4 regions of the Duganella caerulea genome follow, and region 3 is predicted to be linked to each of the others. Evidence: predicted binding sites of a transcription regulator. Region 3 holds the regulator's gene; each other region holds the start of a gene.
What was found. The regulator LexA, encoded in region 3, represses DNA repair genes until DNA is damaged. The targets are predictions, from matches to a motif close to ACTGTATNNNNATACAGT.
Positions count from the first base shown of each region.

Region 1 (7,668 bases), 120 kb from region 3:
GCGCCGGTGGACGCAGACCATGTGCACCGGCTCGGTCGCCATCTTTCTCATCACCAGGCCGTTGAATCCGAGCCGCACCGCGCCTTCGGCAATCAATGCCACACCCAGGCGGGCGCGCACCAGGGCCAGCATGGTATGCACCTGGCCCACATGTTCAACGACGTCCGGCTCCACGCCAGCCTTGGCGAACCGCTCGCTCAGCATGTGATGAAACGGCCGCGCGTCGAACGGCGAGTACATCACGAAAGGCTTGCCCTGCAGGCTTTGCAGCGTGGGCTCCAGCGGCCAGTTGCCGGCATCGTCTTCGTGGATGGCCAGCATCAGCGACTCGGTCACCAGCGGGATGGTTTCAAGTTCCGCGTTGAGCGTGTGGGGGCGCATGAGGCCGAGGTCCAGCTCGCCGGAATTGAGCGCCTCGACCTGAGCCGTGCTGACCAGTTCCTTCAACGTCAGCGACACACCGGGGCAGTGCTCGCGCAGCCGCCGCACTACCTCGGGGAGCAAGCTGTAGCCTGACGCGGAGGTGAAGCCGATCGCGAGATGCCCCTGTTCACCCTTGGCCGCACGGCGCGCCGTGAGCGCCGCCTCATGCGCCAGCCGAAGGATGCGAACGGCCTCCGGCAGGAAAGCCTTGCCGGCGGCGGTCAGCCGCACCATGCGGCTGTTGCGTTCGATGAGCTCGGCGCCGACGTTGTGCTCCAACAGGCGGATCTGACGGCTCAATGGCGGCTGCGTCATGTTCAGCCGCTCGGCCGCGCGGCTGAAGTGCAGCTCCTCGGCCACGGCGACAAAACAGCGCAGCTGGCTGATCTCAAACATTTTCCACCTTTCGTGACGGCATAAAAAAACCCCGAAAGCTGCAGGCAACTTTCGGGGCTAGTCTACATGCGCGGAAGATTCCGCGCGCAGAAGCTTAGAACTTGACGTACAGGCGGCCGAAGTACGACGCGCCGTTCAGACCGAACTGCACGCTCTCATACTTGAAACCGTTGTCGGTCTCGTCGGCGTTCTGCGACGTCGGCTTGACGTTGAAGATGTTGTTGCCGCCGAAGGTGAACTTCATGTTTTTGTTGATGGTGTAGGTGAAGCTCAGGTCGGCCGAGGTCTTCGACTCGTAGTGCTGGTTAGGTGCACCTCCTGCCGTGCCGGTGAACGTGCCCAGCGTCTGCGGACCGAAGTGGATGATCTTCAGGTCGCTTTCCCATGGACCGGTCACGTAGTCGAAGCCCAGCGTGGCTTTCGAGCGCGGCGCGCCTTGCTCGATGTACAGGCGTTCCTTCTCCGACAGCAGCACGTCCTCGAAGCCTTTCAGCGAAGCCGGCGCGTGGATGCCGGTCACTTCGGTCTTGCTGACGTTGAGCGCCAGGAAGGTGGTCAGCTTGTTGGAGCCGAAGTTGGTCTTGTGCGACGCGGTCAGGTCCAGGCCCTTGGTCTTGGTGTCGACCGAGTTGACGAAGAACTGCGCTTCGCCCACGCCCAGCTTGGCCAGGCGCTCGGCCAGGTCGGGATAGGTGTCGGCGTTGAAGCGGCCCGACAGCACAATGCGGTCCTTGATCTTGATGTCGTACAGGTCGGCCGTCACGGACAGCGCGGCGTTCGGCGTCCAGGTCGTGCCCAGCGTGAAGCTGGTCGACTTCTCTTCCTTCAGCTTCGGAATGCCGGCCGCGTTGGCGACGGTGCCGCCGTTCGGCGCCAGCACCACGTCGGTCGGCACGCCGCCGATGAAGTCGGTGAAGGTCGACGAGAAATAAATTTGTTGCAGCGACGGCGCACGGAAGCCGGTGCTGGCAGAGCCGCGCAGCAGCACGCTGTCGGCCACACGCACGCTGCCGGCCAGCTTGCCGGTGACGGTGGAGCCGAAGTCGCTGAACTTCTCGTAGCGCACCGCGCCCTGCAGCTTGACCATCTTGCTCAGGTCCGCTTCCAGGTCGAGGTAGGCGGCGGTGCTGTGGCGCTTGGCGTTGACCTGGTCGGCTGGCTGGAAGCCGGGGAAGCCCTGGCTGCCGGCGTTGCCGCCGAAGCCGACGCCGTCGACGTCGTTGTACGAGCCCGGCTCGCCGGCGAAGATCTTGTAGTTCTCGCTGCGGTATTCGCCGCCGAAGGCCACGTTCAGGCCGTCACCGACCAGGCCGTCGTAGTAGTGGTTCAGGTCGAGGTTGGTGGTCAGTTGCTGGAACGAGAAGCCGCCCGCGTCGAAGCGGTCCGGGCTGATGCCCTTGCCGCCGGCCAGCAAGTCCTTGTTGGCGATCGAGGCGTTGATCGTATGGCTGATGTTGTACTTCATCTTGTTGTAGCCGTAGGTCTGCGACACGTCCAGGTTCCAGTCGCCCACCATGCTGCGGTGGCCGAGGATGGCATAGCGGTCGTCGATGTCGGCGTTGATGAAGGGGACGAAGCCGTTCGGGTACATCGCGGCCGAGTTGCGGCTCGGGATGTCGTCGGAGCCGACGCCGCCGCGCGCGAAGGCGGCGCTGGAGGCGTCGCGGGTCTGGCCGCCGGCGGTGAAGTACAGCTTGCCGGTGCCGACGGTCGGCAGTTCGCCGTTCAGGTAGATGGTCTGGTTCTTGGTCTTGCTGTCGCCGATGATGCGCGGATTGTCGGCGTCGGCGCGGTTGGAGCGGCCACGGTCGAGGTACTCGCCGGTGATGCCGAGCGTGCCGCCGTTGCCGATCTCGAAGCCGCAATAGGCCGAGGTCATGTAGTTCTTGCCGTCGCGCTTGGAGTATTCGCTGAAGCCGGCAACCGCTTCGCAGCCCTTGCTCTTCTTCAGACCGATGTCCATCACGCCGGCGATGGCGTCCGAGCCGTACTGGGCGGCGGCGCCGTCGCGCAGCACCTGCACGTCCTTGATCGCCAGCAGCGGGATGGTGTTCATGTCGGTGCCGGTGTTGCCGCGGTTGCGCGCGCCGAACAGGTTGACCAGCGCGGTGGTGTGGCGGCGCTTGCCGTTGACCAGCACCAGGGTCTGGTCGGAACCGAGGCCGCGCAACGCGGCGGAATCGACCAGATCGGCGCCGTCGGAGCCGCTCTGGCGGGTCGAGTTGAACGATGGCGAGATATAAGTCAGCGTTTGCGCCAGGTCGAACTGGCCGCCTTGTTCTGTGGACTTGCTCATCGGAATGATATCGACCGGCACGACGGTGTCGGTGGAGGAACTGGTCGCGCGGCGCGAACCGACGATGCTGACCGACTGGATGGCGGTGTCGGCTTTGGCTTCCGGCGCGGTCTGTGCGAAGGCGGATGGTGCGAGGCTGAGGGCTGCTGCGCCGTACAGGCTGAGCAGTACGGCATGACGTAATGGCGTGTTAGCGAACAAGTTTTCTCTCCCGTGCAAAATTTGATTTTAGTCAAATAGCTCATAAGTGAATGAGTTTTCTGACAATTTTGCAGGCAAACTTTATTTACTGTTGTTTTGCCGCGCCACGCGGCGCCGTGTGCTGCGTAGTACTACTTAGGGTGGCGACGGCATGGCCGTGAAGGGTGTATGATACTGTATAAAAACACAGTATATTGCCATGAACACCATCTTGCCGGCCTACGCAGAGCTGTTCTGCATGACCAATTTCTCCTTCCTGCAAGGCGCGTCCAGCGCAGAGGAATTGGTCGCGCGCGCTGCGCAGCTGGACTATGCCGGCCTGGCCATCACCGACGAATGCTCGTTGGCCGGTGTAGTGCGCGCTCACGCCCAAGCCAGGGACGCCGACTTGCCGCTGGTGATCGGCAGCCATTTCCATTTGAAGAACCCGGATGGCAGTCCGGCGCTGTCGCTGCTCGCGCTGGCGCAGGACCGCGAGGGCTACGGCAATCTCTGCGAACTCATCACCATAGGGCGCAACCGCGTCGCCAAGGGCAGCTACCTGCTCACGCCGGCCGACCTTGCCGCGCCGCCGCCGGCCTACGCCCACCTGAAAGGCTTGCCCGGCTGCCTGATGATCCTGCTGCCGCATTACCCGGCCTTCCAGCCGGACGACGTCGACCGCCTGCACGCGCAGGCGGCATGGATGGAGGTCACGTTCCCCGGCCGTAGCTGGATGGGGCTGAACCTGCTGCAGCGCGCGCTGGACGAGGCGCACCGCCTCAGCATCGACGAGGTGGCGCTGCAGCACGGCATGCCGGTGGTGGCGCTGGGCCATGTCTGCATGCACGTGCGCTCGCGCAAGCCGCTCCTCGATACCCTGTGCGCGGTGCGGGTCGGCAAGCCGGTGGCCGAGTGCGGCTACGCGCTGGCGCAGAACGCCGAGCAGCATCTGCGCTCGCGCCTGCGGCTGGCCAACCTGTATCCGCCGCAGGCGCTGGCCGAAACGCTCAACATTCTCCAGCAATGCAAGTTCAGCCTGAGCGAGCTGCGCTACGAATATCCGCACGAGCTGGTGCCGCCGGGCCACACGCCGGGCAGCTATCTGCGGCAGGAGGTGTATGCCGGCGCGCAGGGCCGCTTCCCGGCCGGCGTGTCGGCCAAGGTGCGCGGGCAGATCGAGAAGGAGCTGGACCTGATCCGCGAGCTGAAATACGAGCCGTACTTCCTGACGGTCTACGATATCGTCCGCTACGCCCGCTCGCAGGACATCCTGTGCCAAGGCAGGGGATCGGCGGCCAATTCCGTGGTCTGCTACTGCCTCGGCGTGACCGAGGTCGATCCCGAGCGCAGCAACATGCTGACCGGGCGTTTCATCTCCCGTGAGCGCAACGAGCCTCCGGACATCGACGTCGACTTCGAGCACCAGCGGCGCGAGGAGGTGATCCAGTACATCTACAAAAAATACGGCGCCGACCGCGCCGCGCTGGCGGCCGTGGTCATCAGCTACCGGCCCAAGAGCGCGCTGCGCGACAGCGGCAAGGCGCTGGGCGTGGACCTGGCGATTGTCGAGAAGGTGGCCAAGGCGCACCACTGGTTCGACAGCCGCCACGACCTGCTGGGCCGGCTGGCCGAGTGCGGGCTGGACCCGGAATCGCAACTGGCCCAGCAGTGGGCCGCGCTGGCGATCGCCCTGCTGGGATTCCCGCGCCACCTGTCGCAGCATCCGGGCGGCTTCGTCATCTCGCACGAAAAATTGTCGCGCCTGGTGCCGATCGAGGCCGCCACGATGGAAGGGCGCTGCGTGATCCAGTGGGACAAGGACGATCTTGAAGAGCTGGGTCTGATGAAGGTGGACGTGCTGGCGCTGGGCATGCTGTCGGCATTGCGGCGCGCGCTGGCGCTGGTGGGCGCGCAGCGCGGCGCGCCGTTCCGGATGCAGGACATCCCCAAGGAAGACAAGCCCACCTACGCCATGATGTGCGAGGCCGACACCATCGGCGTGTTCCAGATCGAATCGCGCGCGCAGATGAGCATGCTGCCGCGCCTGCGGCCCAAGGAGTTCTACGACCTGGTGATCGAGGTCGCGCTGGTGCGGCCGGGGCCGATCCAGGGCGGTATGGTGCATCCGTATCTGCAGCGGCGCATGAACCCCAAGCTGATCGATTCCCCGCCGGGGCTGGATGAAGCGCTGAAGCGCACGCTGGGCGTGCCCATCTTCCAGGAACAGGTGATGCAGATCGCCGTCATCGCCGCCGGCTTCAGCGAGGGCGAGGCCGACCAGCTGCGGCGCGCCATGGCCGCGTGGAAGCGCAAGGGCGGGGTGGACAAATACCAGCAGCGCATCATGGACGGCATGCGCGAGCGCGGCTACGACGAAACCTTCGCCGCCGCCATCTGCGAGCAGATCAAGGGCTTTGGCGAATACGGCTTCCCCGAATCGCACGCCGCCAGCTTCGCGCTGCTGACCTATGCCAGTTCCTGGCTCAAGTGCCACGAGCCGGCCGCCTTCCTGTGCGCGCTGCTCAACAGCCAGCCGATGGGTTTCTACAGCCCTTCGCAGCTGGTGCAGGACGCCAAACGCCACGGCGTGCAGGTGCGCGAGATCGACGTCACTGTCAGCGGCTGGGACAGCTCGCTGGAGGAGCGGGTGGGCAAGCGCAACCAGCCGGCCGTGCGGCTGGGCTTGTCGCTGATGAAGGGCATGCGGGAGGAGGCGGCCCAGCGCATCGAGCGGGAGCGCGCGCTGCGGCCGTTCGCCAGCGTGGCCGACCTGGCGCGGCGTGCCGACCTCGACCGTCACGACCTGCAGGTGCTGGCCGCCGGCAACGCGCTGCAGCAACTGGCCGGCAACCGGCGGCAAGCGCTGTGGCAGGCGGTCGGCGCCATGCCGGACAAGGATTTGCTGCGCCCGACCACGCCGGTCGAGGAACTGCCCGAGCTCAAACCGCCGACCGAAGGGGAGGACATCCTGGGCGACTACCGCTCGCACGGACTGACGCTGGGCCGTCATCCGCTGGCGCTGCTGCGGCCCAAGCTGCTGGAGCACCGCTTCATGCCGGCCTCCACGCTCAACACCTACACCAACGGCATGCTGGCGCGCGCCTGCGGCATGGTCACGGTGCGCCAGCGTCCGGGCACGGCCAAGGGCGTGCTGTTCATCACCATCGAGGATGAGACCGGCAGCGTCAACGTCATCATCTGGCCGTCGCTGGTCGAGCAGCAGCGGCGCGAAGTGCTGGGCGCGCCGCTGCTGGGAGTGTACGGCGTCTGGCAACAGGAAGGCATCGTGCGCCACCTGGTCGCCAAGCGGCTGGTCGACATGTCCCACCTGCTGGGACGGCTGCCGACCGTCAGCCGCGATTTCTGCTGATTAGCGCCGCAGGCCGGCGGCGCGGTTGCCGCTGGTGCCGTAGTAGGTGTGGATCTGGCTGGCCCAGGTCTGGTTGGCCATGTCGGGCCAGTGGTCGGAATCGAAGCCCGGCGCGTTTTCGATGCGCTCCTTGTCCAGGTTCAGCGTGAAGCGCTTGTTGATCGTGTCCAGCGTCAGCGCCTCCCAGGGCACGGCGAACAGTTTCTCGCCCAGCGTGAACACGCCGCCGTACGACATCACCGCGTAGGCGATGCCGCCGGTGCGCATGTCGAGCATGATTTCCTTGATTTCCCCCAGGTGCTCGTTTTTCAGGTTGTGGACGTGGTTGCCGATCAGCGTGTCGGCGCCCATCAGTTCAGGGCCGGGGCCCTTGTGGCCGTGGTCCACATACATGCCCAGGGCATCGAGTTCTTCGTAGTTCATTTTGACCTCCCAGATTATCAATGAGTCATCATTTTTGACCGATTGGACAGGGCGGTCTGTACGGTGCAGCACAGTGACGGCGGATGGGCACGGCCAGGGGCGGGCACGCCCGGGCGCGGATTTTTCCGGGCAGGAAGGTGAAGAATCGCATCTTTTAGGGTATAATTTCAATTTCCCGCACGTGCCGTTCGGCACCATCTGCAATGACCAAATTTGTCTTCGTCACTGGCGGCGTCGTGTCTTCCCTTGGTAAAGGGATTGCCGCCGCCTCTCTCGCCGCGATCCTTGAATCGCGCGGCCTCAAAGTCACCATGCTCAAGCTCGACCCGTACATCAACGTCGATCCTGGCACGATGAGCCCTATGCAACACGGTGAAGTCTTCGTCACCGACGACGGGGCCGAAACCGACCTCGACCTCGGCCACTACGAGCGCTTCATTTCCACCCGGATGAAAAAGGTGAACAACTTCACCACCGGCCAGATCTACGAATCGGTGATCCGCAAGGAACGCCGCGGCGAGTACCTGGGCAAGACGGTGCAAGTGATCCCGCACATCACCAACGAAATCCAGGACTA
Region 1 covers NZ_BPWJ01000002.1:35,833-43,500, forward strand. Annotated here, with positions in the region: gene ACUJB0_RS04910 (LysR substrate-binding domain-containing protein) at 1-819, opposite strand, end outside; gene ACUJB0_RS04915 (TonB-dependent receptor plug domain-containing protein) at 914-3,316, opposite strand; gene ACUJB0_RS04920 (error-prone DNA polymerase) at 3,516-6,668, shown strand; gene ACUJB0_RS04925 (PRC-barrel domain-containing protein) at 6,669-7,091, opposite strand; gene pyrG (CTP synthase) at 7,295-7,668, shown strand, end outside.
Region 1: ACUJB0_RS04920 (error-prone DNA polymerase) is a predicted target of LexA. The motif match lies at 3,490-3,507, and genes of this name have one in related genera.

Region 2 (7,668 bases), 280 kb from region 3:
CGTCGAACGTTTCGTTGTCGACGATGGCTGGTTCGGCGCGCGCAACAGCGACAAGGCAGGCCTGGGCGACTGGGTCGTCAACCGGCAGAAATTCCCGAACGGACTGGCGCCGCTGATCAAACGGGTCAATGCGCTCGGCATGGAGTTCGGGCTGTGGGTGGAACCGGAAATGGTCAATCCGGACAGCGATCTGTATCGCGCCCATCCGGACTGGGTCATCAACTTCAAGGGCCGGCCGCGCAGCGAGGCACGCAACCAGTTGGTGCTGAACCTGGCGCGCAAGGATGTGTACGATCACCTACTTACCGTGCTCGACAAGCTCCTCGCGGAGCATGACATCGCCTTCCTCAAGTGGGACCACAACCGCGCGTGGTCGGAGCCGGGCTGGCCGGAGGCGGCCGGCGATCAGCAGAGGCTGTATGTCAGCTACGTGGAAAACCTGTACAAGCTGCTGGCGGAACTGCGCCGGCGCCACCCGAAGCTGGAGATCGAATCCTGCGCCAGCGGCGGTGGTCGCGTGGATCTCGGCATCATGGCGCTGACCGACCAGGTGTGGACCTCCGACAATACCGATCCGTTCGACCGGCTGCTGATCCAGGACGGCTTCAGCCACGCCTACGCACCGGGGATCATGATGGCCTGGGTGACCGATGCGCCGAACTACCTCAACAAGCGCGTCACGTCGCTGGAATACCGCTTCCTGTCGTCGATGCAGGGTTCGCTGGGTATCGGCGCCAACCTGAATCACTGGCGGGAAGAGGATTTTGCCACGGCAAAGCGCCTGGTCGCGGAGTACAAGACGATCCGGTCGACGGTGCAGCGAGGGAAGCTGTACCGTCTCGTGTCGCCACAGCGCGGAGCGGCGCGCTCGGCCACGCTGTCCGTGGCGCAGGATGGCAAGCAGGCCGTGCTGTTCGCGTTCCTGCACTCCGGCGGCAGGCGCAATCCGCAGCCAGGCATCCAGCTGCGCGGGCTCGATCCGAAGCGGAATTATTCGCTCCGTGCGATTTCCGGCAGCGCGACGGCGCAGACTCCGCAAGTTGCCAGCGGCGCTTACTGGATGGGGCGCGGTATCGATGTCGTGCTGGAGGGGGACTTCCAGGCTGCCGCCTTTGTGCTGGAAGGCGCTTGAACTAGTTCAGGCTGGCGAGGTAGGCGCACAGCATGTCGGCCAGCGCTTCCGAGTAGGCGTGGATTTCTTTAGCCGTGCGCGGGGTTTCCGAAAACTGTTTGCCGACTGAGCTGAAGGTTGTCATCACGAGGTCGCCGGCCAACACGCGCACGCTGTCCGGCGACTTGGGCAGGGCTTCGCGCATGAATTGTTCGATGATGCGGTCGGCCGCCGCGCGCGTCTCATGCGCTTCGGGCGTGTCGCGGTAGAACGGGGCGGCGTCGTTGAGCGCGGTGCGGATCTCGGCCTCCTCGCACTCCGAGCGCAGGAAGGCGTGGACCAGCAGACGCAGCCGCTCCAGCGGCGGCTTGCGCATGTCCTGCAGGATGGTGATCAGCATCTCGGTCGTCTGCCGCCACTCGTCCGCCTGCAGCCTGAACAGGATGGACGCCTTGTTCGGAAAGTACTGGTACACCGATCCCACGCTCACGCCGGCACGCTCCGCCACCCGCGTGGTGGTAAAGCGGCGCACGCCCTCCTTCGCCAAAACCTGAATAGCCGCTTCGAGTATGGCCGAAACCAGGTCGGCCGAGCGCGCCTGTTTGGGCTTCCTGCGCGAGGAGATAGTGGCTTTTGCAGGTTCTGTCATGGGGTGGTTTCGGAATGCGAATATGAAATGTGAAGGATTATTCATATTATATCCGTACTTCTTTTGAAAGGAATCACCCATGACAACCCTGACCACCAATCCCGTCGCGCCGCTGCTCGACCGCCTGTTTGACGAAGCCGCCAAGGTGCAGATCTCCGCCATCCCGGCTGTCGCCGAATTGTCCAAGGACGAGCGCGACCGCCTGATGCACAGCAAGACGGAATACATCAACCTCTACCATCGGCTGAAGGACGTGCCGCTGCCGGTGTCGCGCCAGACCGGCGAACTGCTATACATGCTGGCGCGCAGCTGCAACGCCCGCAACGTGGTCGAGTTCGGTACGTCGTTCGGCATCTCGACCTTGTACCTGGCCGCCGCGCTGCGCGACAACGGCGGCGGCCATTTGATCACCAGCGAGTTCGAGCCGTCCAAGGTGGCGCGGGCGCGCGGCCATCTGCAGGAAGGCGGCCTGCTCGACCTGGTGGACATCCGCGCCGGCGACGCGCTGGAGACGCTCGCCACCAACCTGCCGGAGCAGATCGACCTGCTGCTGCTCGACGGCGCCAAGGCGCTCTACCCCGAGATCCTCGGCCTGGTGCGCAGCCGCTTGCGGCCGGGCGCGCTCATCATCGCGGACAACGCCGACATGAACCCGGATTATGTGGCGATGGTGCGCTCACCCGCGTCAGGCTATATGTCGCTGCCGTTCGGGGAGGATGTCGAGCTGTCCGTCCTCATTGGTGCGGCGGTCTCAGAATAAATCCATCTGCCCGGCAGCGGCGGCCGCCTTGGCGCGCGCGCCAAGCGGCGGCACCACCAGCGGACGCGTGAACTGTGACGCGTCCATGTTGTGGAAGCGGCTGCCGCGCCCGGTCAGGCCGAGGCGCTCGGTGGCGATCTTGAAGCGCTGCCGTATCAGCTCGGCCCAAACGCCCTCGCCTTTCATGCGGGCGCCAAAGGTGCTGTCGTAGTCTTTACCGCCGCGCATTTCACGCACGCGGTTCATCACGCGTTGTGCCCGCTCGGGGAAGTGCGCCTCCAGCCACTGGTGGAACAGCGGCGCCACTTCCCATGGCAGGCGCAGCACCGTGTAGTGGGCGCTGACGGCGCCGGCCTCCTTCACCGCTTCCAGGATGCGCTCCAGGTCGGGTTCGGTGACGAAGGGGATGATGGGCGCGACGCTGACCGCGACAGGAATGCCGGCGTCGGTCAGCGTGCGTATCGTGCGCAGGCGGCGGGCCGGCGCGGCCGCGCGCGGCTCCAGCGTGCGCGCGATGGCCGGGTCCAGCGTGGTCAGCGTGATGGCGACGCCGGCCTGCTCCTTGGCCGCCATCGCGGACAGGATGTCGATGTCGCGCTCGATCAGCGAGGACTTGGTGATCAAGCCCACCGGATGCTGGCATTCCTGTAGCACCTCCAGCACGCGGCGGGTGAGTTTGCGTTCACGCTCGCAGGGCTGGTAGGCGTCCGTGTTGACGCCGAGCGCGATCGAGGACGGCTCGTAGCTCGGCTTGGCCAGTTCACGCCGCAGCACTTCCGGCGCGTTGACCTTGGCGAAGATCTTGCTCTCGAAATCCATGCCCGGCGACAGGCCCAGATAGCTGTGCGTGGGCCGAGCGAAGCAGTAAATGCAGCCGTGCTCGCACCCACGATACGGATTGAGCGAGACGCTGAACGGCAAATCCGGCGAGGCGTTGCGGCTGAGGATGGACTTGCAGAGTTCGTCCGTGACCACCGTCTTCCACGGCGCTGCTTCCTCCTCCTCCTCGCGCTCCCAGCCGTCGTCGTACACCTCGCGGATGTTGACCTCGAAGCGGCCCTGCAGGTTTGACACCGCGCCACGGCCCTTCTGCGCCTTCAGCGAGGGCGGCGGCAGCATCACATGCTCTTGATTATTTTCATCGTGGGACATCGCGGCACCAAACTACTGTATATATAGACAGTATTCTATGCGCTTGAAATAGCGATATCAAGCTAAATATCAATCGCGCGGGGTTGCTGCCTTGGGGGCAACGTGGTCAAGCTGGTATCATGCAGGACTTCCGGGGGATGGAATTCCCCGCGCCTTGCGCGCCCCCAACCCACACCTCGCCAGGATGCCGCCGATGCGGCGCCCCGGCTCACCCGATACGAGCACACAAACATGAACAATTCGAGTCAACCATTGCCGTCTTTTTTTAGCAGGATATCGATCGCGATCGGCGCCTTTTTCCGCGCCCTGTCCGACGCCGACTACGCAGCGCGCCTGACGCGCATCGACGACGCGCCGCAACCGGCCGCCGCGCCGGTCGCAACGCCTGCTCCGAAGCCAGCGCCGGCCCCCGCGCCGCTGCGCGTGGCCACGCCGGATGCGGCCCTGCAGCTTCTGAGCCTGTTCCAGCGCGAGGCACGCCTGATCGACTTCACCCAGGAGAACCTGAGCGCTTATTCCGACGCCGACATCGGCGCCGCCGCGCGCGTGGTGCATGAAGGATGCAGCAAGGTGCTGCGCGAGCACTTCACCATCGAAGCTGTGCGCAGCGAGGCCGAAGGCAGCCGCATCGTGCTGGAAGAAGGCTTCGACGCCAGCGCCGTGCGCCTGACCGGCAATGTGGTCGGCAGCGCGCCGTTCCGCGGCGCCTTGAGCCATCGCGGCTGGCGCGCCTCCAACGTGCGCCTGCCGAAACTGGCGGAAGCGCATGACGCGTCCATCCTGGCGCCGGCGGAGGTGGAATTATGAGCGATCCACGCTACGCCATCGGCATCGACCTTGGCACCACGCACAGCGCGTTGTCCTATGTGGACCTGGGCGCCAGCGACGGCGAGAAAACCCAGCACGGCGTGCTGGCCATTCCTCAGCTGACCGCACCGGGCACGGTGGAAGAGCTGCCGCTGCTGCCCTCCTTCCTTTACCTGCCGCACGCGGACGAACTGGCGCCGGGCGAATTGAGCCTGCCATGGCCGCAGTCGCCGGAAGAGCAGACCAGCGTGGCCGGCGAGATGGCGCGCAGCCGTGGCGCCACCACGCCGATCCGCCTGGTCTCCAGCGCCAAGAGCTGGTTGAGCCATCCAGGCGTCGACCGCCGCTCCGCGCTGCTGCCGAACGACGCGCCGGAAGAAGTGTCGCGCGTCTCGCCGCTGGAGGCGTCCACGCGCTACCTGACGCACTTGCGCAAGGCATGGGAACAGGCCCACCCCGACGCGCCGTTCGGCGAGCAGGCGGTGACGGTGACGATCCCCGCCTCATTCGATCCAGGCGCGCGCGAACTGACGGCCGATGCGGCGCGCGCCGCCGGCTACACCAATCTGACTTTGCTGGAAGAGCCGCAAGCGGCCCTGTACAGCTGGATCCAGGGCAGCGAAGGCCGCTGGCGCAAGGAGGTTAAGCCGGGCGACATCATCCTGGTGGTGGACGTGGGCGGAGGCACCAGCGACTTTTCGCTGATCGCCGTGCTGGAACGCGACGGCGTGCTGGAACCGCACCGCATCGCGGTGGGCGACCATATCCTGCTGGGCGGCGACAATATGGACCTGGCGCTGGCGCACCTGGTGGCGCGCAAGCTGGCCGCCAATGGCACGCAGCTTGACGCGTGGCAGATGCGCGCGCTGACCTACGGCTGCCGCACCGCCAAGGAAAAGCTGCTGGCCGACGCCAGCGTGGATACCTGGCCTATCGTGGTGCCGAGCCGTGGCTCGAAACTGATCGGCGGTTCGATCCGCACCGAACTGACGCGCGACGAGGTGACCACCTTCATCCTCGACGGCTTCTTCCCGCAGGTGGATGCGGCGGCGCGTCCGGCGGTGCGCACGCGCGCGGGCCTGACGCAGCTTGGCCTGCCGTATGCGCAGGACGCGGGCATCACGCGCCACCTGGCGGCGTTCCTGGCGCGCCAGCTCGGCGCCACCAGCGAACTGGAAGGCTACGCCGGCAAGCAAAACGCCGACGCGACCTTCCTGCATCCGACTGCGGTGCTGTTCAACGGCGGCGTATTCAAGTCGGAGCTGCTGGCGCAGCGCATCATGGGCACCATCAATGACTGGCTGTACATGGAGGGCTCCGAGCCTGCGCGCATGCTGGGCGGCGCGGACTTGGACCTGGCGGTGGCGCGCGGCGCGGCCTACTACAGCTACGTGCGTCGCGGCAGCGGCGTGCGCATTCGCGGTGGTACGGCGCGTGCGTACTACGTGGCGATCGAATCGTCGATGCCGGCCATCCCCGGCATGGAGCCGCCGATCCAGGCGCTGTGCGTGGCGCCGTTCGGCATGGAGGAAGGCAGCGAGATTGAGCTGCCGAACCAGGAGTTCGGCCTGGTGGTCGGCGAGCCGGTGCAGTTCCGCTTCTTCGGGTCATCGGTGCGCCGGCAGGACCAGATCGGCGACCTGCTGGACTTCTGGAGCGCCGATGAACTGATCGAGTTGAACGAGATCCAGGCGACGCTGTCGACCGAAGGCCGCACCGTCAGCGACGTGGTGCAGGTGCGCCTGCATGCGATGGCGACCGAGTCCGGCACGCTGGAACTGCAGGCGGTGGCCAACGACGGCCAGCGCTGGAAGGTGGAGTTCGACGTGCGCGCGGGTGCCCAAGCCTGAGCATGAGCCAATACGTCGTCAGCATCGATCTCGGCACCACCAACACGGTGCTGGCTTATTCGGAACCAGGCAGCGCGCAGATACGCCTGTTCGAAATCGAGCAGTTGGTGGCGCCGGGCGAAGTCGGCGCCGGCGCGCTGCTGCCGTCGATGCGCTATCACCCGGCGCAGGGCGAGCTGGCGGACGGCGACCTGCAACTGCCGTGGCCCTCGGCCGATGTCGCGGGTCTGCCGCAAGTGGTGGTTGGCCGACTGGCGCGTACCTTGGGCGCGCAGGTGCCGGGGCGGCTGGTTTCCAGCGCCAAGAGCTGGCTGTCGCATCCCCAGGTGGACCGCATGGCGCAGATACTGCCGTGGGGCGCCGAGGCCGATGTGGCCAAGGTGTCGCCGGTGGCGGCCAGCGCTTCCTACCTCGCGCATGTGCGAGCGGCGTGGAATGCGCGCTTCCCTGCGCATCCATTGGAACATCAACAGCTGGTGCTGACGATCCCCGCGTCGTTCGACGAAGGCGCGCGGGCGTTGACGCTGGAGGCTGCGCGCATCGCCGGCCTGCCTGACCTGCGCTTGCTGGAGGAACCGCAGGCGGCCTTCTACGACTGGCTGTTCCTCCAGCGCGCCACGTTGGCTGCGGACCTCGCGGCCACGCGCCTGGTGCTGGTCTGCGACGTCGGCGGCGGCACGACCGACTTCAGTCTGATCAAAGTCGAAATAGTCGACGGCCAGCCGCGGATCAGCCGCATCGGCGTGGGCAACCACCTGATACTTGGCGGCGATAATATGGACCTGGCGCTGGCGCATCTGGTGGAGGCGCGCATGGCTGGCGGCGACGCCACGCAAGCACGCCTGTCGGCCAGCCGGCTTTCGCAGCTGGCGGAACGCTGCCGGGCCGCGAAGGAACTGCTGCTCGCGGCCGACGCGCCGGAGCGCACCACCGTCACCCTGCTCGGCTCCGGCTCGCGCCTGATCGGCAGCTCGCGCTCGGCCGAGCTGACGCGCGATGAAGTCGCGGCGCTGGTGGTGGATGGATTCTTCCCGCTCAACGCAGCGCGGGAACCGGCGCAGCGCGGCCGTGGCGCCATCGTCGAATTCGGCCTGCCCTATGCCAGCGATGCGGCCATCACGCGCCACCTGGCCAGCTTCCTGCGCCAGCACGCGGCCGCCGCGCGCGAGGCGCTGGGCATCGCTGCGGACGACTCCATCCCCGTTCCCGATACGCTGCTGCTCAACGGCGGCGTGTTCCGCGCCCACGCGCTGGCCGCGCGGCTTGAGGCCACGCTGGCCAATTGGCGCGGCCAGCCGCTGACCGTTCTGCACAACGACAATCCTGACGTGGCGGTGGC
Region 2 covers NZ_BPWJ01000002.1:435,957-443,624, reverse strand. Annotated here, with positions in the region: gene ACUJB0_RS06775 (alpha-galactosidase) at 1-1,132, shown strand, start outside; gene ACUJB0_RS06770 (TetR/AcrR family transcriptional regulator) at 1,134-1,760, opposite strand; gene ACUJB0_RS06765 (O-methyltransferase) at 1,840-2,520, shown strand; gene ACUJB0_RS06760 (PA0069 family radical SAM protein) at 2,512-3,672, opposite strand; gene ACUJB0_RS06755 (DUF2760 domain-containing protein) at 3,904-4,479, shown strand; gene ACUJB0_RS06750 (Hsp70 family protein) at 4,476-6,329, shown strand; gene ACUJB0_RS06745 (Hsp70 family protein) at 6,332-7,668, shown strand, end outside.
Region 2: ACUJB0_RS06760 (PA0069 family radical SAM protein) is a predicted target of LexA. The motif match lies at 3,687-3,704, and genes of this name have one in related genera.

Region 3 (7,668 bases):
CGCGACGAGCTGATCGCCTACGGCCGCAGCACCGAGGAAGTGTGCCGCGAGATCACCGCCGATCACCTGGTCTACCAGGACATCGACGCGTTGAAGCGCGCCATCTCCGACGTCAATCCGGCGTTGAAGAACTTCGAGGCTTCGTGTTTCGACGGCGTGTACGTCACCGGCGACATCTCCAAGGACTACCTGGACAAGCTGGAGTACGCGCGCCACCATCCGAAGGCCTCCGCCCCCGAGGACGCGGGCCGCTCGCAATTGAACCTGAATCTCGCGACCGCCGAAGGCTGATGTCGCGCCCGGTGCGGTTCACGCCGCACCGGGCTTTTTTTTTGAATACGCGAATATGAACGACAAGAAGAATTACGGCTTCACCACCACCATCCTGCACAACGATCGCCAGAAGGGCATCGAGCACGGTTCGCTGCACAAGCCCATCCACACCTCGGTCGCGTTCGGCTATGGCGACGCGCGCCAGCTGGCGTCTGTCTTCCAGGGCAAGGAGCCGGGCTTCCGCTACGGCCGCCAGGGCAACCCGACCATCTCCGCGCTGGAAGACAAGGTCACCAAGATGGAGCAGGGCGTCGGCACGATCTGCTTCGCCACCGGCATGGGCGCGATCGGCGCCGTGTTCCAGTCGCTGCTGCGCGCGGGCGACCATGTGGTGTCCTCGTCGTTCTTGTTCGGTAACACCAACAGCCTGTGGCAGACCACCATGGCGCAGGGCGTGGGCGTGTCGTTCGTCGACGCCACCGACGTCGCCAACGTGGCAGCCGCCATCACCGACCAGACGCGCGTGGTGTTCGTCGAAACCATCGCCAACCCGCGCACGCAAGTGGCGGACCTGAAGCGCATCGGCGAGCTGTGCAAGGAACGCGGCATCCTCTACATCGTCGACAACACGATGACCACGCCTTACCTGTTCCGTCCGAAAGCGGTGGGCGCCGGGCTGGTGGTCAACGCGCTGACCAAGTCGATCGGCGGTCACGGCAACGCGCTGGGCGGCAGCCTGACCGACACCGGCGTCTACGACTGGACCCGGTTCGCCAACATCTACGAGAACTACAAGAAAGCCGCGCCGCTGCAATGGGGCTTGGCGCAGATCCGCGCCAAGGGCCTGCGCGACTTTGGCGCCTCGCTGGCGCCGGAAGCGGCGCATCACATCGCCGTCGGCGCCGAAACGCTGGCGCTGCGCATGGAGCGCACCAGCGCCAATGCGCTGGCCTTGGCCCGCCTGCTGGAAAGCGACGAGCGCGTGGCCGCCGTCTACTATCCCGGCCTGGCATCGCACCCGCAGCACGCGATCTCCGCCGAGCTGTTCCGCAGCTTCGGCTCCCTGCTGAGCTTTGAGCTGAAAGACGGCATCGACTGCTTCGACTTCCTCAACCGCCTGAAGCTGGCGATCCCGGCCTCCAACCTGGGCGACACGCGCACGCTGATCATCCCGGTGGCGCACACGATTTTCTACGAGATGGGGGCCGAGCGCCGCGCCTCGATGGGCATCGCCGAGTCGCTGATACGGGTATCGGTCGGCATCGAGGATACCGACGATCTGCTGGACGATTTCACCTGCGCGCTGGAAGCTTGCTGAGCGCAGCCTCAAGTTGTGATAATCTAAGCTTTCAATTTTGCTAAGCGCGGAGGCGATATGAAGGCAGCATGGGTTCTGGCATTGACCGTGCTGTCGAGTAGCGCCTTCGCGGGCGACCAGGCCAGCCGCCAGGCGCGGCAGGCCGAGATCGAGTACTACACCAGCCACTACGACGGCGCCGACATCGCGCTGGCCCGTTTCAACTGCAAGGCGCCCAACATCCCGATGCGTCCGGCCACGGCCGGCGGACCGGCGCTCACGCAGGCGCTGGCCGCCTGGCATGACTGCTACGATCGATTCCTGGCCAACTACAACGCCGCGCTCCCGGTCGGCAAGAGCATCCCCGCCGACCTGGCCGACCTGATGACGGACGATGAGATGGGCGCCGCCCAAGCCTTGATGAGCCAGGTGTTCGTGCAAGTGGCGGACGAGGCCAAGCGCCAGGCTGACGCGGTCACCCTGGCGCAGAGCGCGTTGGAGGGCAGGCAAGGCGATCTCGCCCTGAGCGCGCGCGACCTGTCGCATCAGCCCGAGACCGCCGGCAAGCGCTAGCCGGCCGAATGGCGGAAATTGATGCAAGATTGTCTGTTCAATACATGCTGATGTTTGGTAGTCTGCGTGGCATGACTACACCATTCCGTTCGAAACAAATGCTGGCGCTGCTGGGCGGCGCATTCCTTGCCACTGTCGTCCACGCCGCACCGGCCAGCGACGCCGAACTGCTCGCCATGATGAAAACCCGCGTCGATATCGACCACGCCGGTACCGGCATGGTGGTCGGCATCATCGACGCCAAGGGCAGCCATGTGCTGGCCTACGGCAGCCTGAGCGAGGGCGGGGCGCCGGTCGATGCGGACACAGTCTACGAGATCGGCTCCATCACCAAGGTGTTCACCGCCACCATCCTCAGCGATATGGCCCTGCGTGGCGAAGTGAGCCTGGCCGATCCAGTGGCGCGCTACCTGCCGGCCGCCGCGGCGCCGCCGGCCTTCGGCGGACGGCAGATCACGCTGACCGACCTGTCGTCGCAAGTGTCCGGCATCCCCAGCATTCCGGGCAACATCGCGCCCAGGGACGAGAACAACCCCTTTGCCGACTACACGGTGCCGCAGTTGTACGAGTTCGTGCACGGCTACACGCCCACGCGCGCGGCGGGCGAACGCTACGAGTATTCGAATGCCGGCGTCGGCCTGCTGGGCCATGCGCTGACGCTGCGCGCTGGCGTGGACTACGAAACCCTGGTGCGCCAGCGCATCACCGGCCCGCTGGGCATGTCCAGCACGGCCATCGCGTTGACGCCGTCCATGCGCCAGCATCTGGCCACCGGCTACGACATGCCGGGCAGGGTGGCGGCCAACTGGGACATGCCGGCGCTGGCAGGCATGGGCGCGCTGCGCTCGTCGACGGCGGACATGCTGAAGTTTGTGGGAGCGAATATGGGACTGCGGAAGACGCCGCTGTACGGTGCGATGCAGGCGGCGCATCAACCGCGTCATACGGTCGAAGGCAAGCCTGAATTATCGGTGGGGCTGGGATGGCATGTGCTGGAGCAGCACGGCTCGCACATCGTCTGGCACAACGGCGGCACGGGCGGCTACCGCACCTACATCGGCTTCGACACCAGCACGCAGCGGGGCGTGGTGCTGATGTCGAACTCGCACATGGGCTCGGACGATATCGCCAGGCGCGCGCTCAATAGCGCGTTCCCGCTCATCGTGCCGAAGCCGATGTCGATGTAATACTTAGTGCCAGCTGCGCATCAGGCCGACCGCCAGGCCTTCCAGCGCGAACTCGTCGGCTTCGGGATCGACCTTGATGATCTTGAAGTCCGGGTTTTCCGGCAGCAGCTCGACGGTGGAGCCGGTCTTGCGATAGCGCTTGACCGTGACATCGTTGCCGATGCGGGCCACGACGATCTGGCCGTTCTTGGCGCTGTCCACCTTCTTGACCGCCAGCAGGTCGCCGTCCATGATGCCGGCGTCGCGCATCGACTCGCCGCGCACCTTCAGCAGGTAGTCCGGCTTGGAGGAGAACATGGCCGGATCGACGCTGTAGCTGGTCTCCAGGTTTTCCTGCGCCAGGATGGGCGAGCCGGCGGCCACGCGGCCGATCAGCGGCAGCGACATCATCAGCGACACCGGTACCTTGGGCGTGGCTGGCTCGGCATGCACGCCCAGCAGGCGGATGCCGCGCGAGGTGCCGGCGGCGATCTCGATCGCGCCCTTGCGCGCCAGCGCCTGCAAATGCTCCTCGGCCGCGTTGGCGGACTTGAAGCCCAGTTCATTGGCGATCTCGGCTCGGGTCGGCGGGAAGCCGGTGTTCTCGATGGCATCCTTGATCAGATTGAGAATTTGTTCCTGTCTTGCGGTGAGCTTGATCATAGAGTGCTTTAGGCCTGTGTATATAGACAGTCTGTATTTTTGTACAGTGTGAAGCGAAAAGCAAGGGAATTTGTTGCTTTGAGCGAAATAAATTCATGGAGCGGGCGGATTGTCTTTTGCCGGGAAAGCTGATATAGTCGCGGGCTTACCTCTTCCCACACCTGTCTTGACGCCAGGGTGGGCTATATTCACAGTCCTTAAGGGAGTTTGCATGCGTCACTATGAAATAGTATTTATCGTCCACCCGGACCAGAGCGAGCAAGTGCCCGCCATGATCGAGCGTTACAAAACCACCGTAACGACCCGCGGCGGCGCCGTGCACCGTGTTGAAGATTGGGGCCGTCGTCAGATGGCTTACTCGATCCAGAAACTGGCTAAAGCACACTACATCTGCCTGAACATCGAATGCGACAACGAGACCCTGGTCGAGCTGGAAACCGCCTTCAAATTCAATGATGCCGTGCTGCGTCACCTGACCGTCAAGATGAAGAAAGCGGAAACCGCTCCTTCGCCGATGATGAAGTCGGTACAACGTGAAGATGCGGCGAAATCGCATCGCACCGAAGCTCCAGCAGCCGCTGCTGCTCCTGCGGCCTAATTGTTACCGGGAACCGAGCTGAATCAGCTCCAGTTGATTGCCTTGATCGCCGAACGGGACGCCTTGCGCTACACCCCGGCCGGCATGCCGATCGTGAACGCTGTACTCCAGCACCGGTCGCAGCAGGTCGAGGCAGGCATCGCCCGATTGAGCGAGTTTGAAGTTGCCGCGGTTGCCGCGGGCGAGATTTCAGGCCGCTTCAGTCAGGCGCCACTGGCAGGCATGTATCAGTTCACCGGTTTCCTGAACAAGAAGAATCGCAATAGCAAAAGCCTGGTGTTTCACATCATTGATTTTAGTGCTGTCCCAGACAGCTCAATTTAGATACAGGAGCCTAAAATGGCATTCGGTAAAAAGTTCGACAAAAACAAGCTCAAGCTGAAAGAAAAGCGCAAGCAACAAAACCCACTGTTCAAGCGTAAGAAATTCTGCCGCTTCACCGCAGCAAACGTAGAACAAGTTGACTACAAAGACGTCGACACCCTGAAAGACTTCGTCCAGGAAAACGGCAAAATCATGCCAGCACGTCTGACCGGTACCAAGGCGCACTACCAGCGTCAAGTTGACACCGCAATCAAGCGCGCTCGCTACCTCGCGCTGCTGCCTTACACCGATCTGCACCACGCTTAATTGCGTCGTCTAGATAAGATCCTGGAGAAGAACTATGCAAATCATTCTGTTAGAAAAAGTCGTCAACCTGGGCAACCTGGGTGAAGTCGTTAAAGTCAAAGACGGTTACGCACGTAACTTCCTGATTCCGCAAAAAATGGCTCGCCGCGCTACCGCGTCCGCCGTTGCTGAATTCGAAGTCAAGCGCGCTGAACTGGAAAAAGCCGCTGCTGAAAAGCTGGCTGCCGCTCAAGCCCAAGGCGAGAAACTGAACGGCATGACCGTGAACGTTTCGCAAAAAGCTGGTGTTGACGGCCGTCTGTTCGGTTCCGTGACCAACTTCGACATCGCTGAAGCCCTGAGCAAAGCTGGTTTCGCTGTTGAAAAAGCTGCCGTGCGCATGCCTACCGGTCCTCTGAAGACCGTTGGCGAGCACCCAGTCAGCGTTGCTCTGCACACCGACGTGGTGGTGGAAGTGACCGTTGCTGTCGTGGGCGAAGCTGCCTAATACTTTTTCAGGCGGAAACGTCTGATCAGTGTTGCAACACCTTTGAAAAAGCCGGGCTTGCCCGGCTTTTTTCTCGTCATAAATTTGTAATACGGCTCAAGCAAGCAGGTATAATTCGCGCCATGAACGCCCCCTCCGATCCGCAAGTCGATTCACTCCGCGTCCCGCCGCATTCCATCGAAGCAGAACAGTCCGTCATCGGCGGCCTGCTGCGCGATAATGCGGCGTTCGACCGCATTGCGGACATGATGCACCCCGAAGACTTCTACCGCTACGACCACCGCATCATCTACGAGCAGATCGTCAAGATGATCAATGGCTCGAAGCCGGCCGACGTCATCACGGTGTTCGAGACCCTGACTCAGCTGGGCAAAGCGGAAGACGTGGGCGGCCTGGCCTACCTGAACGCGATGGCGCAAAACACGCCATCTGCCGCCAACATCCGCCGTTACGCCGAGATCGTGCGCGATCGCTCCATCCTGCGCCAGCTGATCACGGTGGCCGACGAAATTTCCGGCCAGGCGTTCACGCCTCAGGGCAAGGAAGTCAAGCAGATGCTCGACGAGGCCGAGTCCAAGATCTTCGCCATCGCCGAGCAGGGCGCGCGCGGCGCGGCTGGCTGGCTGCCGGTGCAGCCGCTGCTGACCCAGGTGGTCGAGCGCATCGACGAGCTGTACTCGCGCGATTCCGGCTCCGAGATCACCGGCGTGCCGACCGGCTGGATCGACCTCGACCGCATGACCTCCGGCCTGCAGCCGGGCGACATGGTGGTGGTGGCGGGCCGTCCGTCGATGGGCAAGACCGCGTTCTCGATGAACATCGCCGAGAACGTCGCGGTGGAAGAAGGCCTGCCGGTGGCCGTGTTCTCGATGGAGATGGGCGGCGTGCAGCTGGCCATGCGTATGCTGGGCTCGGTTGGCCAGCTGGACCAGCACCGCCTGCGTACCGGTAAATTGAACGACGAGGATTGGCCGCGCCTGACGCACGCCATCCAGAAAATGAACGACGCCCAGGTCTACATCGACGAGACCCCGGCGCTGAACCCGATCGAGATGCGCGCCCGCGCGCGCCGCCTGTCGCGCCAGTGCGGCAAGCTGGGCCTGATCGTGGTCGACTACCTGCAGCTGATGCAGGGCTCCACCCCGGGCGACAACCGCGCCTCGGAGATTTCCGAGATTTCCCGATCGCTGAAAGGCCTGGCCAAGGAGCTGCAGTGCCCGGTGATCGCGCTGTCGCAGCTGAACCGCTCGCTGGAGCAACGCCCCAACAAACGTCCCGTCATGTCCGACCTGCGCGAATCCGGCGCTATCGAGCAGGACGCGGACGTGATCATCTTCCTGTATCGCGACGAGGTCTACAACCCGGACTCGCCCGATAAGGGAACGGCCGAGATCATTATCGGTAAGCAGCGTAACGGCCCGATCGGCTCGGTACGCCTGACCTGGATCGGCCAGTACACCAAGTTTGGCAACTACGTCGGTAACCTGGCGCTGTATCAAGGCGATTAAGCCAGGGCGATTAATCTTTAAGCCGTCCTTATCCTGGGCGGCGATCTGCAGTAAACATGAACCGGAGAATAAAATGTTTGGACGTTTGATGCCCACCGAGGGCAAATTTTTTGACCTGTTTAACCAACACGCCGATCTGTGCGTCAAAGGTGCAAAAGAAATGCTGGGCCTGATGTCCAATTTCGACGATCTGGAAAATCGCGTGCACGCGATCGAGAGCATCGAAAAGCAGGCCGACAAGATCACCTACGCCACCGTCGACCTGTTGCACAAGACCTTCATCACGCCGATCGACCGCGACGACATCCACAAGCTGATCACCCGCATGGACGACATCCTCGACCTGCTGGAAGACGCGGCCCAGACCGTCTCGCTGTACGACCTGCACTCGGTCACGCCGGAAGCCAAGCGCCTGGCCGAGCTGGTGCTGGCCTGCACCGAGAAGGTCCGCGACGCTGTGGCCCTGCTGCACA
Region 3 covers NZ_BPWJ01000002.1:154,055-161,722, forward strand. Annotated here, with positions in the region: gene purF (amidophosphoribosyltransferase) at 1-291, shown strand, start outside; gene ACUJB0_RS05500 (cystathionine gamma-synthase family protein) at 347-1,591, shown strand; gene ACUJB0_RS05505 (hypothetical protein) at 1,649-2,143, shown strand; gene ACUJB0_RS05510 (serine hydrolase domain-containing protein) at 2,215-3,330, shown strand; gene lexA (transcriptional repressor LexA) at 3,334-3,972, opposite strand; gene rpsF (30S ribosomal protein S6) at 4,184-4,570, shown strand; gene priB (primosomal replication protein N) at 4,589-4,894, shown strand; gene rpsR (30S ribosomal protein S18) at 4,910-5,200, shown strand; gene rplI (50S ribosomal protein L9) at 5,235-5,687, shown strand; gene ACUJB0_RS05540 (replicative DNA helicase) at 5,810-7,195, shown strand; gene ACUJB0_RS05545 (DUF47 domain-containing protein) at 7,269-7,668, shown strand, end outside.

Region 4 (7,668 bases), on a different contig from region 3:
GCCGGATAAGGAGACCCGCATGTCCGCATCGCATCCATCCGGCGCCCACGGCGCGACCGATTATTTCAGCGACTTCGCCGCCGCGTTGAAGTACTGGCGCGGCAAGCGCGGCTACAGCCAGCTGCGTTTGTCGACCGAGAGCACGATCTCGCAGCGCCACATCAGCTTCCTGGAAAGCGGTCGCTCGCAGCCCAGCAAGGATTTGATCCTGAAGCTGGGCATGGTGCTGGAGATCCCGCTGCGCCAGCGCAACGTGATGCTGCTGGCGGCCGGCTACGCGCCGGCCTACCAGGAGCGCAAGCTGTCCGATCCCGAGCTGGGCGCGGTGCGGCGGGCGCTGGACTTCATGCTGGCGCAGCAGGCGCCATATCCGGCGCTGGTGGTCGATCGCCTGTGGAACCTGGCGCTGGCCAACGCGCCGGCGGCCGGCATGATGCGCTGGCTGCTGGACTTGCCGGCCGACGCGGCCATCCCCACCGACGGCTCGGTCAACGTGCTCAAGGTGATGCTGGATCCGCACGGCGCGCGCCGCTACCTGCACAACTGGGAGGAGGTCGGCGCCGACCTGCTGCACTGGATCCAGCGCGAGGCGATGAGCGACGGTCCCGGCAGCGAGGCCACCACCTTGCTGGGCGAGCTGCTGGCGCTGCCCGGCGTCGACGGCCTGGGCCAGGCGTCGCCCAACCTGGACCGCCGCGCCTTGCCCTTCCTGCCGGTGACCTTGCGCAAGGATGGCGTCGAGCTGAACCTGTTCACCACTATCGCCACGCTGGGCACGCCGCACGATGTCACCGTGCACGAGTTGCGCGTCGAATCGTTCTTTCCGGCCGACGAGGCCAGCGCCGCGTGGTTCCGCGCGCGCCATGGCTAGTCCGCCGGCATCGCATCCAGGATGTCGCGCACGCCGCCGGCGAAGATCTGGCGGGTGGTGTCGGCGCTCAGATAACGCAGATAGATCTGCTGCACCGTGCCATCGCCAACGATGGCGCGCACCGCCTCGGCATAGCGCCGCCGCTGCACCGCCGGCAGCTGCTTCGACACGTAGATGCCCACCATCGCGCGCGGCGATTCGGCGAAGGCGGTGGCGCGCATCTTGCCCAGCAGGTGGAACTGGCGCTGGTGCAGCACGTGGATGGCCGGCGGCGCCAGCGTGCCGTCGGCGCGGCCGGCCAGGATCTTGCGGAACACCACGCCGTAGTCGTTGACGTATTCCAGCCGGCCCAGCTTTTGCAGCCGGTCCATCTGCGCCTGCGTCGCGGGCGAATACGCGATGCTGCGCGCCACGTTCAGGCGCGCCGTGCTGCGCTCGACGAAATCGGCCAGGCTGCGGAACTCGCCGGCGCTCTGGTTGAGCAGCACCAGTTCGAACTGCGAATAAGTGTAGGGCAGCCACACGCCGTGCTGGTCGCGCTCGGCGTTGCGCAGCGCGGCGCCGGTCACGTCCAGCTGGCCGCTGAAGAATTGCGCGTACACCCGGCCATGCGGATACCAGCCCAGCTGGAAGACGCAGCCGCTGCGCCGGTGGATTTCCTCCAGCAGGTCGACCGTGATGCCACGGATGGCGGAGCCGTCGCGGTAGGAGGCGTAGCCGAGGTCGCTGAGGCCGGCGCTGGCCGGCGGGCAGGCGTCCGGCGCCGCCCTTGCCGCCGGGGCGGAGGACAGCAACATGCTCAGCAGTGCGAAGGTCAGGCGCTTGGTCATGGTGGCCTCCAGTGTAACCCCGGCGGCGGCAAATGGGGCGGGGTCTTGCGGACTGATGCGTTTTAGTGAATACTGTATGTATTCACAGTAATTTTCTCCGCATCATGGTTGAAGACCAGCGCCGCATCGCCCACCTCGACATGGACGCGTTTTATGCGTCCGTCGAATTGCTGCGCTATCCCGAGCTGCGCGGCCTGCCGGTGGTGATCGGCGGCGGGCGCGACGCCCAGCCGGTGCGGCAGGCGGACGGCAGCCACACCTTTTCCCGGCTGCGCGACTATGTCGGCCGTGGCGTCATCACCACCGCCACCTACGAGGCGCGCGCGCTGGGCGTCGGTTCGGCCATGGGCATGATGAAGGCTGCCAAGCTGGCGCCGGACGCCATCCTGCTGCCGGTCAATTTCGACGCCTACCGCCAGATGTCGCGCCTGTTCAAGAACGCCGTGGCCGCCATCGCGCCGGATTTCGAGGACCGGGGCATCGACGAGATCTATATCGACCTGACCCATGTGGAAGGCGAGACGCATGAGCTGGCCCAGCGCATCAAGCAGGCCGTGCGCGACGCCACCGGGCTGTCGTGCTCGATCGGCGTGACGCCCAACAAGCTGCTGTCGAAGATCTGCTCGGACCTGGAAAAACCCGACGGCCTGACCGTGCTGGGCTACGACGACATCCCGGCGCGCATCTGGCCGTTGGGCGTGCGCAAGATCAACGGCATCGGCCCCAAGGCCACCGAGAAGCTGGCGGCGCTGGGCATCGCCACCATCGGCCAGCTGGCGGCCGCCGACGCCGGCCTGCTGCAGGACCATTTCGGCGCCCACTATTCGGCCTGGCTGGCCGACGCCGCGCGCGGCATCGACCACCGCGCCATTTCCACCAGCTCGGAGAGCAAGTCGATCAGCCGCGAGACCACCTTCGAGCGCGACCTGCACGCGCGCCAGGACCGAGGCACGCTGTCGTCCATCCTGACCAAGCTGTGCGACCGGCTGGCGGACGACCTCAAGCGCAAGGGCTACGTCAGCCGCACCATCAGCATCAAGCTGCGCTTCGACGATTTCCAGATCGTCAGCCGCAACGTCACCTTGCCGCAGCCCGTGGCGGACGCGGCCGGCATCCTGCAGGCCGCGCGCGAATGCCTGAAACGGGTGCCGCTGCAACGCCGGCTGCGCCTGCTGGGCGTGCGCGCCAGCACGCTGGAGCCGCCCGGCTCTAGCCAGCAGGTCTCGCTGCCACGGCAAGGCGAATTGTTCGCCTAGGCAAGCAACAGATTCGGTTCAGCGCCGCCATCACCGTGTAAAATGGCGCTCCCCTGGCATTACTGAAACAAGGCTCAACACATGTGGTTCAAGAATCTACAGATTTACCGTCTGCCGGCCCCTTGGGCCTTTACCCCCGAACAACTGGAAGCGGCGCTGGAGCCGCACTCCTTCGTCCCGGCCAGCAGCAATGAACTGCTGCGCCAGGGCTGGGATCGTCCCCGCCCGAACGGCGGCCTGGTGCACGTGGTCAACAAGCAAATGCTGATCCTGCTGGGCACCGAGAAGAAGCTGTTGCCGAACACCGTCATCAACCAGGTCGCCAAGGCGCGCGCCGCCGAGATGGAAGAGGCACAAGGCTTCGCCCCCGGCAAGAAGGCGATGAAGGAACTCAAGGAACGCGTGGCCGACGAGCTGCTGCCGCGCGCCTTCTCGATCCGCAGCAACGTCTGGACCTGGATCGATCCGGTCAACGGCTGGCTGGTGGTCGACGCGGCCAGCCCGGCCAAGGCCGACGAAGTGATCAAGCTGCTGCTCAAGGCGGTCGACAAGCTGCCGCTGGAAAGCCTGCGCGTGCAGCGCTCGCCGGTGGGCGTGATGACCGAGTGGCTGCAGGCCGACGACGCGCCGGCCGGCTTCACGGTCGACATGGATACCGAGCTGCGCGCCACCGGCGAGAGCAAGGCGGCGGTGCGCTATGTGCGCCACACGCTGGAGGCGGACGAGGTGCGCCGCCACATCGCGGCCGGCAAGCAGTGCACGCGCCTGGCCATGACCTGGGACAGCAAGATCTCCTTCGTGCTGACCGAGTCGCTGGCGATCAAGGGCATCAAGCCGCTGGACGTGATCGCGGAAAAGGAATCGAGCACCCGCAACGACGAGGAACGCTTCGACGGCGACTTCATGCTGATGACCGGCGAACTGGCCAAGCTGATGGCCGACGTGGTCGAGGCGCTGGGCGGCGAAGCCAAGGCCTGATCGCCGCGCCACAAAAGCCGTTGCCTGTTGGTTAAGGATGCCGCAAAGTCTTTGATTTTGCGGCATTTTTCATGTAATTTTTGATAAAAACCAGTAAAATAAATTCGTTGCTTTATGGAAATTAGAGCGAATTCTGCTATAGTGAAAGGTGTTATCAAATAAGGAACTCGCGATGAGCACCCTCGTCCCCATACTGTCCACCGACCAGATCGCCAATGCCCTGAGCACGCAGGATGTGTTGTCGTGGACCAGCGAGGACATCGTCGCGTTGAGTTCGCTCCAGGTGCCGGCGCTGCGCACCGACCACCTTGCCGTGATGAGCAGTTCCCAGCTGTCCTGGCTGGCCACCAGCAACGTCGCGGTGCTGACCACGCGCGACCTGGCCGCCATCAAGGCTGCCACGCTGAACGCGGTGGGCGCGCTGCCGTCGGGCTTCATGGGCGCGCTGACCAGCGCGCAGGTCGCCGCGCTGACCACCGCCCAGGTGGCCGCGCTGGGCACCCGGGCCTTCACCAACCTGAGCACCGACGCCATCGCCGCCTTCGAGACGGCCGACCTGCTGGCGCTGAGCACCGCCAATTTCGCCAGCCTGTCGTCCGACCAGGTGGCCCTGCTGGGCACCGCCCAGTTGGGCGCGCTGGGCTCGCGCCAGCTGGCGACGCTGACGGCCGATGAAATCGTCGCCATCGGCACGCGCGGCATCGCCGCGCTGAGCACGCAGGCCATCGCCGGGTTGAGCTCGTCGCAACTGGCCGCGCTGGGCGCCGCACAGGTGGCCGCGCTCGGCACCGCGCAGGCCGCCGCGCTGAGCGGCGCGCAATTGAACGCCCTGTCCACCGACGCCATCGCCGGCATGGAAACGGCCGATGTCGCCGCGCTGAAAAGCGCCGCAGTCGCCGCGCTGGCCACCCGCCAACTGGCGGCGCTGGGCAGCAGCCAGCTGGGCGCGTTGACCACGGCAGATTTCGCCGCGCTCGGCAGCGCGCAGATCGGCGCGCTGTCCACCAACGCGCTGGCCGGCTTGCCGGCCGCCGACCTGGGCGCCCTGAATCCGTCCGTCGTGCCGCAGTTGAGCGCGGCGCTGCTGGCCGCGCTGAGCACGGTGCAGCTGGGCGGCTTCGGCACCCGCCACATCGCCGCGCTGAGCAGCACGCAGATCGCGGCGCTGAGCGACACCCAGGTGCAGGCGCTGAGCACGGCGCAGATCGGCGCGCTGGGTTCGCGTCAGGTGGCCGGCCTGTCGACCGACGACATGGCCGCCCTCGGCAGCGCCGCCATCAAGGCGCTGAGCGTGGCGGCCGTCGCCGCGCTGGGTTCCGACCAGCTGGCGCTGCTGGGCGGCGCCAACGGCAGCCTGTTCGGCATGCTGGGCACGGCCCAGCTGGCCGCGCTGCGTCCATCCGTGCTGGCCGGCCTGGGCACCGCCCAGGTGGCGGCGCTGTCGACCACGCAAGCCTCCGTGCTGAGCAGCGCGCAACTGAACAATCTGTCGCTGGCCCAGTTGGCCGCGCTGGAAACGGCCGACCTGGCCGCGCTGAAAACCGCGACCATCGCCGGCCTGAGCACGCAGCAGATGGCCGCGCTGAGCAGCACCCAGCTGGGCGCGTTCACCACCGCCGAATTCGCCGCGCTGAGCAGCCGGCAGCTGGCCGCCCTGTCCAGCGACTCGATCGCCGGCCTGCCGGGCGCCGATCTGGCCGCGCTGAATCCGGCCGCCATCGCGCTGCTGGGACCGGCCTTGCTGGCCTCGCTGAGCAGCGCGCAACTGGGCGCGCTCGGCACCCGCCACTTCGCCGCCCTGAGCAGCGAGCAGGTCGCCGCGCTGAGCAGCGCGCAGGTGCAGTCGCTGTCGACGCTGCAGATCGGCGCGCTGGGCTCGCGCCAGGCGCTGGGCCTGTCGCCGGACGACCTGTACACGCTCGGCAGCGCCGCGCTGAAGGCCTTGAGCACCGCCGCGCTGGCCGCGTTGAACTCCGACCAACTGTCCGGACTGGGCTACGCCGCCGGCGGCACGCTGTTCGCGCAGCTGACCACCGCCCAGATCGCCGCGCTGCGCACCGCCGCGCTGGCCGGCCTGGGCACCGACCAGGTGGCGGCAATCACCACGGCGCAGGCCGCCGCGTTGAGCACCGCGCAGCTGGCCGCCTTGTCGCTGGTGCAGCTGGCGGTGCTGAAGACGGCCGACATCGCGGCGCTGGGCACCCAGGCCATCGCGTCGCTGTCGACCCGGCAGGTCGCCGCGCTGAGCAGCGCGCAGGTGACGGCGCTGACCACCGCGCAGATCGGCGTCCTCAGCAGCAAACAATTCAACGCCCTCGGCACGGACGGACTGGCCGGGCTGGAACATGACGACTTCGCCGCGCTGGGCACCAATGCCATCGCCGGCCTGGCCAGCGCCAGTTTCGGGGGCCTGAGCACGGCGCAGCTGGCCGGCCTGGGCACGCGCCAGGTGGCGGTGCTGAGCACGGCCCAACTGGCCGCGCTGGGCAGCGACCAGCTGCGCGCCCTGAACGCCGCCCAGGTGGGCACCTTGAGCTCGCAGCAGGCGGGCAGCCTGTCGGCAGCCGGCATCGCCGCGCTCAGCTCGGCCACCTTGTCGTCGCTGCGCACCGCCGCGATCGCCGCGCTGGGTTCCGATCAATTGGCCGCGCTGGGCCAGGTGCAACTGCTGACCACGGCGCAGATCGGCGCGCTGCGCAGCGCCGCGCTGGCCGGCCTGACCACCGCCGAGACCGTCGCGCTGACCGCCGGCCAGGTCGCCGCCCTGGGCAGCGCCCAATTGCATGCGCTCAGCACGCAGGCCATCGCCGCCCTCGAGCCGCTGGACCTGGCCGCGATCCGCACCGCCGCCATTCCCGGCCTGAGCTCGGCCCAGGTGGCCGTGCTGTCGAGCAGCCAGCTGGCCGCGCTGACGATGGCGCAGTTCCTGGCCATGAACCCCGCGCAGCTGAGCGCGCTGTCGTCCGACACCATCGCCGGCTTCTCCAGCGCCAACCTGGCCGCGCTTGGCACCGCCTATATCGCCGCGCTCAGTCCGGCGTCGGTGGCCAACCTGAGCGCGCTGCAATTGTCCAGCCTGACCTCGCGCCAGTTCGCCGTGCTGTCGAGCGACCAGCTGGCCGCGCTGCGCACCGCGCAGGTCGCCGGCCTGGGCGCGCAGCAGATCCTCGGCCTGAGCTCGCGCAACATCGCCGGCCTGTCGAGCGCCGACGTGGCCGCGCTCAGCGCGGTCACGTTGCCGGCGCTGGGCAGCTCGGCGCTGTCCGCGCTGCGCGCCGACCAGCTGGCCGCGCTGGCCAATGATCCGTCCGGCAGCCTGTTCGGCACGCTCAGCACCGCGCAGCTCGCCGCGCTGCGCCCGGCCGCGCTGGCCGGCCTCACCAGCGCCCAGACCGTCGCGCTGAGCACCGCGCAGGCCGCGGCGCTCACCAGCGCCCAGCTGGCCGCGTTGTCCACCAGCGATATCGCCGCGCTCGAGACGGCCGACCTGGCCGCGATCAAGACCGCCGCCATCGCCGGCCTGAGCGCCCAGCAAGTGGCCGCGCTCAACAGCGACCAGGTGACCGCGTTGACCAGCGCCCAGGTGGCCGCCCTGAACAGCAGCCAGATCCTGGCGCTGCAGTCGTCGGCCGTCGCCGGCCTGCAGACCAACGACATCGGCGCGCTCGGCACGGCGGTGATCGCCGCGCTGCCGGCCGCCGTGTTGAGCGCCCTGAGCACCGCGCAGGTGGCG
Region 4 covers NZ_BPWJ01000007.1:309,717-317,384, forward strand. Annotated here, with positions in the region: gene ACUJB0_RS22090 (helix-turn-helix domain-containing protein) at 20-871, shown strand; gene ACUJB0_RS22095 (substrate-binding periplasmic protein) at 868-1,701, opposite strand; gene dinB (DNA polymerase IV) at 1,806-2,957, shown strand; gene ACUJB0_RS22105 (recombination-associated protein RdgC) at 3,039-3,935, shown strand; gene ACUJB0_RS22110 (SPM autocatalytic domain-containing protein) at 4,108-7,668, shown strand, end outside.
Region 4: dinB (DNA polymerase IV) is a predicted target of LexA. The motif match lies at 1,773-1,790, and genes of this name have one in related genera.